3 regions of the Bacillus sp. EB V-12 genome follow, and region 1 is predicted to be linked to each of the others. Evidence: riboswitches for the same ligand, from Rfam matches in the RefSeq annotation. Region 1 holds a riboswitch; each other region holds the start of a gene.
What was found. Region 1 has a riboswitch for magnesium ahead of ACZDYH_RS27720 (FtsW/RodA/SpoVE family cell cycle protein). Riboswitches for the same ligand answer to the same signal wherever they lie in the genome.
Positions count from the first base shown of each region.

Region 2: it holds a riboswitch for magnesium, as region 1 does, so the genes downstream of both, mgtA (magnesium-translocating P-type ATPase) here and ACZDYH_RS27720 (FtsW/RodA/SpoVE family cell cycle protein) in region 1, are expected to answer to the same signal.
Region 3: it holds a riboswitch for magnesium, as region 1 does, so the genes downstream of both, ACZDYH_RS10735 (P-type ATPase actuator domain-containing protein) here and ACZDYH_RS27720 (FtsW/RodA/SpoVE family cell cycle protein) in region 1, are expected to answer to the same signal.

Region 1 covers NZ_JBUXJL010000017.1:22,054-25,341, forward strand. Annotated here, with positions in the region: gene mgtE (magnesium transporter) at 1-53, opposite strand, end outside; M-box (ykoK) riboswitch at 333-498, opposite strand; M-box (ykoK) riboswitch at 1,005-1,181, shown strand; gene ACZDYH_RS27720 (FtsW/RodA/SpoVE family cell cycle protein) at 1,369-2,487, shown strand; partial or broken gene ACZDYH_RS27725 (serine hydrolase domain-containing protein) at 2,723-3,288, opposite strand, start outside.
Region 2 covers NZ_JBUXJL010000001.1:499,246-502,533, forward strand. Annotated here, with positions in the region: gene mgtA (magnesium-translocating P-type ATPase) at 1-1,894, opposite strand, end outside; M-box (ykoK) riboswitch at 2,228-2,393, opposite strand; gene ACZDYH_RS02690 (hypothetical protein) at 2,562-3,101, shown strand; gene ACZDYH_RS02695 (DUF3932 family protein) at 3,136-3,288, opposite strand, start outside.
Region 3 covers NZ_JBUXJL010000002.1:783,639-786,926, forward strand. Annotated here, with positions in the region: gene ACZDYH_RS10725 (glutathionylspermidine synthase family protein) at 1-291, shown strand, start outside; gene ACZDYH_RS10730 (DUF350 domain-containing protein) at 284-670, shown strand; M-box (ykoK) riboswitch at 875-1,040, shown strand; gene ACZDYH_RS10735 (P-type ATPase actuator domain-containing protein) at 1,376-2,101, shown strand; gene ACZDYH_RS10740 (5'-3' exonuclease) at 2,234-3,100, shown strand.

The DNA.
Region 1 (3,288 bases):
TCTGCATCCAAATTATTTTTGGTTATAAGTAATTCCTTTAATAATTTCTTCATGTTAACTCCTCCTCATATTGCTAAGGGAGACTCTAGAGTTTCATGAGCGGTTTTGTTTTATTTTATCTGTCTTAAATTTTTTATTAGATCAATAACAGTTACATTGCAATCAATTCATTAGTTAGAATTACCTCCTTTTTGAATATAGACAAGATAAAACAAATAACATTAAACAGAAAAACCTTTACTCAAAAAGGAGTAAAGGTTTTTTACAATACAAATAAATGATTATTAAGACAGCTCTGCCAAAATCACAGAGGTGCCTTTCTATCAAATCGTATACCACTCCCTCGTTGAGTTTTAGCACTGTATAGCATAGGTTTTTATAACCAGCTACATTAAGAAGGGCCTTAATCCGACCGTTCCTGTTGACCCATTGGCGTCTCTCGACATTTTTGGGCAGCAGCGTTTCTCTATACAGGAGCCTCACCTAACAAAGCTTATTGAATTACTTCAAAATTTAAACCAGAATTTAATATTTGTCAACTGACTTTCAATTCCATTCATAAAAAATCTTTTATAGAAAATGAAATTATATTTTATTATAAATTTAAAATTCCTCTTAAAAAACATAGAATTCAAATAGATTTAATTCGAACAAACGTTATAAAACATATGAACCTTATTGTTTTTAATCAAATTCCAACTTTATAACAGAAGATGAATAATTAGTCATTCTGTATATCAAAAGAACATTCTTAAAAAAATCTTCTTTTATGATTAAAATCTTCTTTACCATTTATCAAATTTATATGATTAAATTACTTAATCGAACTATACACTACAAGTCGAAAATATGTATTTATACGAAATGATTACATACATTTTCGTACATCATTTCTCAAAGGGCTATAAAACAATAAAATATATAAAATTAGCAATACGGTTACTTGACAATCAAAAAAAATATATTTATGCTTGCCACACGAAACAAATACATAAAATTTATATTGCTGAACCTGTTAGGTGAGGCTCCTATACAAACACAGGCTATTGCCCAAAAATGTCGAAAGACGCCAATGGGTAGAACAGGAATTGTCGGATTAAGGCTCTTCTTAAGATAGCTAAGTAATGAATTTTCATTACTTTACGTTGTATAGTGCCAAAGCTCTACTAGGGGGAGAAAAGCCTTATTTAGTCATGCCATTTTAAATCCCTCTAGTTAAATACTAGGGGGATTTTTGCGTAAAAAAAACAGGGAGTAAGCGATAGAATCTTCCTAAACACAAGTCATATTTATTAATTGACGAGAACAAGATTCTATTCATTAGCAAATGTAATATTATGTTTTGTTTTAAATCAGGAGGATATTAAAATGAAAAAAATATTAAAACTCGATTATCTATTGCTCCTTCCTCTATTCATAACATGTACTTTAGGTATTGTCATGATGTATAGTGCAAGCTCCATTGTCGCTGTCCAACATTATGGTTATAACAGTAGACATTTTGTTGATTCTCAATTAACAAAGCTACTTTTAGGAACAATAGGGTTAATAGTTTGTGCTTTACTCCCATATGAAATATGGAAAAAACGAATAATCTCTATCTGTATTATGGTTGGGGGGATTTTTTTATTAATTATGGTTTTATGGAAAGGAAAAGTGGTAAATAATGCTCAATCATGGATCTTTGGAATACAGCCAGCTGAATTTCTTAAATTAGGAACAATACTTGTAACAGCCCGTTTTTTTGCACTACGACAAGAACAAGCTAAAAATAACTGGAGTAGTATGGGAAAACTTTTATTTTTTTTAGCTACAATTTTTTTTCTTATCTTTAAACAACCAAATTTAGGATCTGCACTTTTAATATTAGGTATAGGTTTTAGCATATTTCTTTGCTCAGGAATAAATATAAATCTACTAATCAAAAGAACTACCATCGGTTCTATTTTATGGTTACCTATTTTATATTATTTGATTCAATATAGTTTATCAGAAGTTCAAAAGATACGTATTACTACGATTTTCAATCCCTTTGTTGATGCGCAAGGAAATGGATACCAGCTTGTAAATTCTTTTATTGCCATTGGCTCTGGAGGAATCACTGGTCGTGGATTTGGAAATAGTATACAAAAAACAGGTTATCTTCCAGAACCACACACTGATTTTATAATGGCAATAGTTTCTGAAGAACTAGGATTTATTGGTGTATTTATTCTATTGGCTGGAGTTTTGACTATAGTACTTCGCTCCTTAAAAATTGCACAATTATGTGTAGATCCATTCGGCAGTTTTATAGCGATTGGTATAGGATGTATGATCGGTATGCAATCTGTTGTAAATTTAGGTGGTATTACAGGACTATTTCCTCTTACAGGTACCCCATTTCCATTTGTAAGTTTTGGTGGAAGCTCTTTAATGGTTAATTTAATAGCAATAGGAATATTAATTAATATTTCAATTTTCAACAAAATTAAGTCTAATAATTAGAATATATATTATGTAATATTTTTTAGAAAAATATTACATTCAACCTCATTGAGTAATCTATATTTAAAGAATTTCTAATTAATTTTTTAACTGTATGAATACAAATATCTATGTTCATTTTAATACGAAAAAAGGCAAGCATAAATTTATGCTTGCCTTCCGTTCTCAAAATCAATTACACCTAAAACAACGTGTGGTTAACCAAATTCAGATACTGTCTTCTAAGCCCTATTTTTTATTTTTCTAAAACAATTCCTGCTATTTCATTAGCATATTTTTTAGAGTCAAATTCATCATAGTTACTTAGTACCACAACAGACAAATATTCTTTTGGAAACCGCATGAAGTGTGAGCGGTAACCTGCCCAACTTCCTGAATGTTCCAAGTATCGAAAGTTAAAACCTTCAACAAGCCTTAACCCAAAAGCATAATCTTCATTGTCAATAATTGTATCCCCAGTTGAAGAAATTTTCGGACCTATTTCGCTCATTCTTTTAACGAGATTTTTTCCACCAACGGTAACTGTAGTTAAATTTTCTCCCCATTTTACCAGGTCTTCAACTATTGTATGAACTGCCCCATCCCCTGTATGTTCCCAAGGGCTTTCATAGATTTTATATGTTCCTTGCTCATTCCTCGAATATCCACTAGCAATTGAAATAGTAGTTGGGTAGCAATCCACAATCGCTGTGTCTTTCATGTGTAAAGGTTCAAAAATACGTTCCTTTACAAACTGACGTAGGGACTTGCCACTTACCTTCTCTACCACTAGTGACAATAAAAAATATCCTGTATTGCTAT
Region 2 (3,288 bases), on a different contig from region 1:
GTAATGCGTGTATAATACGAGATTTTTGCATGGGATTAAGCTTCGCAAATACAGTCGTTTCTTCGGCAAGTTTTGCTAATGCTTTATCTGGTAAAGAATCAATCTCGTAACCGAGGATTGGTTCGCAGATATCTAATCCAACTTCTATACAAACCTTTCTTGTAACAATTTCGTTATCGCCAGTTAAAATTTTCACTTGTACACCATGTTTTTGTAATGCTTGAATTGCAGCTGCTGCAGATGGTTTCGGTGGATCTAAAAAGCCGATATATCCAGCGAGAATCATATCAGTTTCGTCTTTTACTGCGTACTCTGTATCATTTATTCTTCTATCTTTTTTATAAGCAACAGCAATAACCCGCATACCTTCACTATTTAGTGTCTCACTTAGTTTTTTGACATTTGAACGTATTTCCTCGGTGAGTGGAACGATTTTTTCATCCACTTCAGTGTAGTTACAAATTGATAAAATTTCTTCTACGGCACCTTTACAAACCATTGTATGTTCACCTGAAATATCCTTTACGATGACTGACATACGCCGGCGGGCGAAATCGAATGGAATTTCATCTAGCTTTTGAAAAGCTGATGGATTAAATGTATTGTTTTCCTCTGTATGCTTAATAACAGCTTTATCTATTAAATTTTTCAATCCAGTTTGATAGAAACTATTTAAATAGGCAAATTGCAAGACGCGATTGCATTCATTTCCCTTGGGATCTAAGTGACGAACAAGGACAACTTTATCTTCTGTTAAAGTTCCGGTTTTATCTGTACAAAGAATGTTCATAGCACCTAAGTTTTGAATAGAATTTAGCTGTTTTACAATTACTTTTTGTTTAGACATGTTAACGGCACCTTTAGCTAAATTAGCAGTTACAATCATCGGTAACATTTCAGGTGTAAGGCCGACAGCGACGGCAATAGCGAAGAAGAAAGCTTCTTGCCAATCACCTTTTGTGAATCCATTAATGAGAAGGACAATAGGTGCCATAATAAGCATGAATGTAATTAAGAGCCAGCTTACTTTGTTTACACCTTTATCAAAGCTTGTTTCTACACGCTTTCCAATTACCTTATTGGCTAAAGAGCCGAAATACGTATCGGTACTTGTTGAGATGACAACAGCTTTTGCGCTACCACTTACAATATTTGTTCCCATGAAACAAAGGTTTTCCATATCGAGTGGATTGTAATTTTTTTTCATGTTTGTCGGTAAGATATGCTTATTTTCTGTATGGTAGCAGTGTTCGTATTTTTCTACAGGAAGTGCTTCCCCTGTTAAAGAAGATTGATTAACAAATAAATCTTTAGCGGATACAATACGCACATCAGCTGGAACGATATCACCGGCTGAAAGGGAAATGATATCGCCAGGTACAAGTTCCTCAATTGGAATTTCTGTTGTGTAATTTCGATTTAAATTCGTTACATTTTTTGTTTCATGTACAAATCCATTTATTCTAAATACGCTCGCAGTTGTTCGAACCATAGCCTTTAACTTATCGGCAGCTTTTTGAGAACGAAATTCTTGGGAAAACCGAATTGTTGCACTAAGTAGTACCATTGCAGATACGACAATTGTTCCTTGCATATCATCCGTGAAAAAGGAGAGTGCTCCAAGAGCTAATAAAACGAAAATAAATGGATTTTTAAATGCCGACAGAAATTGAATGTACCACGGTGCCATTTTATTATGAGCTATTTCGTTCGGACCATATAAAGAAAGTCTACGAGACGCTTCTTGTTTAGATAATCCATCTTGTGTTGTTTCTAAAAGTTTTAACGCAGAGCTTACATCTTGTGTTGCAACCTCCACTAATAATTCGTTATTTGTTTTCATGCTATCTTGCTCATAAGCATGCTTTGTTTCTTGTCTTTGTAAATTAAACATCGGTAGTTCCTCCTCTGTCATGAAGGAGGAAACAATCTGTTACCTAACTATTTGAAATGGTGAGGAACAGTTTCTTTCCTACCTACATGATGAAATATGAATGTAAAACGTATGGGTATCTGGGCCGAATCATCAATTGCCAACTGTTCCTCACCTCCGTACAATTTAGTAGTTTCTGAATATGCTATGTTTGTTTCATAGTAAGGTGCATATAGACGTAAAAAGACCTTTACTCAAAACGAGTAAAGGTCTGAATTCGCAGTTAAAAGAGTCCACAACAAAGACTGTTAGTAGACATAAATAAAAACAGTTTTTGTGTATGACAAAATACATGCACCTCTCCCTCGTTGAGTTTTAGCACTGTATAGCATAGGTACTGAAACCAGCTACATTAAAAAAGGCCTTCATTCCGACCTTTCCTGTTGACCCATTGGCGTCTCTCGACATTTTTGGGCAGCAGCGTTTCTCTATACAGGAGCCTCACCTAACAGAGAACATATTCAATTACATGTTGAATGTTAGCACTGTAAAATTGTAGTGTCAATATCTTTTTTATCTGTGTTTTTAAAATATTAAACGGATTTATAATAGATATGTGGGATGAAATGTATGATATTGATTATAAATAATATGAAAAATAAATATTTTTATAAAAGGGGAATTTGTAATGGTACCACAAAATTTTATTATAAATATTGAGAATCAAAAGTGGTTGTTTAATGAGCAGGAAGATTTATGTTCTCACGGGGAAATTTATTTAAATGTGGATGGAACGATTATTACACAAACAGGTATGGATGAGGAATGGGGAATAAGTGAATCAGCTTTAGCTCTGTTACGAACTTTAGATAAAGAATATATTTGTGATATTGAAAATGAAGAGGGGCTTATTTTGCACGGATGTGGCACTATGCTCATGTTAGGATGCCCAATTTCAATTCATTGGACTATAAACCATATAGGTGAAAATGTGGTTTTAAAGGATTTTGTCAAAGTTATTTCTACTGATCAAAAGGCTATATACTATGAAGGGCTTCATATAGAAGTAAATGAAAATGAATATAGAAAACAAATTGTTTCTTTTGCGCTACAGGCAAAAGAATTATTCAATAAATCAAGTGAAAAGATAATTTTAAATGAGTTTGAGCGAAGTATGTATACCGACTTTTGGATGGAATATGATCATTTGTTAAATAAGTATAAATAAAAAAGCACTGTAACCAGTGCTTTTTTATTATAGATTACGAGATTGTAGGGTTTTCAAAAATAACAATCTCTGAACTGTTTGTAGTTGAAACGCGTTGGGCGTAATATGTTAAAGCTGAAGAAATATATGCTGGTAACGTATCATTTGTATGTGATGTTGTATATTCATGGATTAATTCCTTTAAAGT
Region 3 (3,288 bases), on a different contig from region 1:
TTTGGGAGAGAAGGAGATACAATTACGATTCGCGATAAAGACGAAAATATTATGCTTCAAAATGCACACCAAACATATAAAGCGTCACTGCCGATATTTCAAAAGTATATCGAACTGCCAGTCGTATCCTTGGAAACAGAAAAAGGGATCGAGAAACTGTCATATGTGTTTGGTTCGTTTTTAATTGCTGGAAAAGCGAGTAGTATCGGTATTCGTGCGGGAGAAAAGATTACAGGAAATGAATCGTACTATTTACCGGTAGGTATAAAAAGGAGGGGAAAAAATGATTAATTTTTTATTATATTTAGTAGTAACACTCGGCCTTTTATGTATAGGTCTGTTCTTGATGGAAGTGACAACGAAAGTAAAGGAATTTAAGTTAATGGCTCAAGGAAATAAGGCGGTAAGCTATGTGCTTGGAGGACGATTACTTGGGTTAGCTGTTGTTTTATATTCGACAGCAGCTAATTCAATTTCACTTCTTGATATGATTTCGTGGGGAGCAGTTGGGATTTTGGCTCAAATTATCGTCTTTTATTTAGCTGAGTGGCTTACACCACGCTTTAATATAAACAAAAGTCTCGAAGAAGATAATCAAGCAGTTGGTCTTTTTCTTATGTTTTTATCAATTTCAATTGGGATTGTAATTGCTGGTTGTATAACTTATTAAAAACTTTACGTTTAAACGTAAAGTTTTTTATTTTATCCCGTAAAAGCCCGATTGGTGAGGGCTAATAATCAGTGGGGGATGAACAAAACCTCCACTGATTAAAGTTACACTTTATATATGTTAGTTTGCCATACCTTTTGAAAAAATTGTAGGCTACGGTTGACATCTATTTTAAATAAGAGTAACATTTTCAATGTAATGAAAATAAGTCTCTGTTAGGTGAGGCTCCTGTATAGAGAAATGCTACTGCCCAAAAATGTCGAGAGACGCCAATGGGTCAACAGGAATGATCGAATTAAGGTTTTTCTTAACGTAGCTGGTAATGTACCTATGCTATACAGTGCTAAAACTCGGTGAGGGAGAGGTCCGTAGATTTCTAATTATATTAGAAATCGTTTATTTGTGTATGTAATGGCCGCTACTCTCTTAAGGGTAGGGGTCTTTTTTGTTACCAAGCTATGAGTAATTTCATAGTATAAACTATAAAATTAAACGAGGAGGTGAGGAGCATGTCAAATTCTGACTCGGTTCCGTTACCCATATACTTCAAATCAAAAATATATGATGTAGGCAGGAAACGATTTGTTCCTCCCTCTATATTTATCACAATGTAGCGTTTATAAAGCGCGAGACACTTTCACAGTAAAGTGGATAAATTGAGAAACAAAGCGTTTCTTCCTATGTTGTAAAGGAGGAGACGATAATATGTTATATGCAAACAAAACTGTGGGTAACACGTCATATAAACTAAGTAAAAAATCAATAAAAGAACAAACAATGCTCCAAAAAAATAAAGATTTATTAATTGAAATTGCAACAAGAGATGTAAAATCTGTATTTGCATATTTTAAAACAACAAGAGACGGACTATCAATGAAAGAGGCGCAAAAACGTATTCAAGTATATGGCCGAAATGAACTAACTTCAAAAAGAGCACTTCTCGCAGAAGTAATGATGAAGCTTGGTGGCATGATTCCAGGTTTTTCAAAACAACGTGTGTGTGATGAATTACAACGTGAAACGATTACTGTATCTAGAGTAGAATGTTCTAGTAGTACAGGGTTAAATAGTGAACTGAAAATGATGGAGATACCAGTGCAAGAACTTGTACCTGGAGATATGATTTTTCTTTCGGCTGGAGATGCTGTGCCAGCTGATGTACGTATTATTTATGCAGATGATTTATTAGTGAATGAGTCTGTGTTAACGGGAAACGAAGCGAATATAGAGAAGTTTGAGAGCTGCTATCACCTTGAACGTAAACGATTTATTCCATTAAAACGGATGAAAGATTATAATCCACTTGAGCTTGAAAATGTATGTTTTAAAGGTTCGCATATCGTTAGTGGAAATGCAAAAGCTATCGTTGTTTCTACTGGAAAAAATACGTATTCAGGCATATTGCATACTTGTTGTAGTAGAATGTCTTAATGTGTTAATGGTGCTAAATATACAAAAACAATGTATAATAGACAAAGTTGAGCAAAAACGTAGAATGGTAATCTATTTATATAACCTTACGTGATAACGTGAGGTTATTATTTTTTTAATAGGAGAGGAATTATGAAAAAAGTATTATTAGTTGATGGTATGGCACTATTATTTCGTGCTTTTTACGCAACAAGTGTCTACGGACAATTTATGAAACGACAAGATGGAACCCCTACGAACGGGATTCATGGTTATATGAAACACTTGTTAACAGCTACGCAAGCGATCGAACCAACACATATCGTTACATGCTGGGATATGGGAAGTACGACATTTAGAACAGAATCGTTCTCGAATTATAAAGCAAATCGTGCAGCGCCACCAGAAGAATTAATTCCTCAATTTGATTTAGTGCAAGAAATGACTGCGAAATTATCCATTCCAGTTATCGGTATGAAAGGCTACGAAGCGGACGATTGTATCGGTACGCTTGCAAAACAATACTGCAATGAAGCTGAAGTTTATATTTTAACTGGTGATACAGATTTACTTCAACTTGTTGATAAGAACGTTACAGTTATGCTTCTGCGTAAAGGAATTGGAAATTACGAATATTACACACCGGAGAAAATCATGGAAGAAAAAGGTGTAGAGCCGTGGCAAATCGTCCATGCAAAAGCTTTCATGGGAGATACAAGTGATAATTATCCAGGTGTAAAAGGTATCGGTGAAAAAACAGCGTATAAGCTTATTCAAGAGCACGGAACAGTATCCGCTGTACTAGAAAATGTAGAATCATTAACAAAAGCGCAGCGTACGAAGATTGAAAGTGATTTAGAGAACTTAAATATTTCGTTACAATTAGCCCAAATTCACTGTGAAGTTCCAATTTCATGTTCACTAGAAGAAGGATTACACACAATGGATGAAGAAAAACTTAGATTTGTTTGTGAAGAAATGAATTGGGGAAGACCTGAAATATTAATAAATATGCTATAAATAGTTTGGGAAGAGGGATGTTGCATAAGTCGAACTTTGACTTGGTGACACCTTCTTTTTGTTTTTGTAAACAGTATTATAATAAATAAAATTATGTCGAACTCAATTTTAAATATATAAATATTTCGACAAGATATAATGATAAAAGTTGATGAAAATAATAACTTTTATCATGAAGTGAATTAATT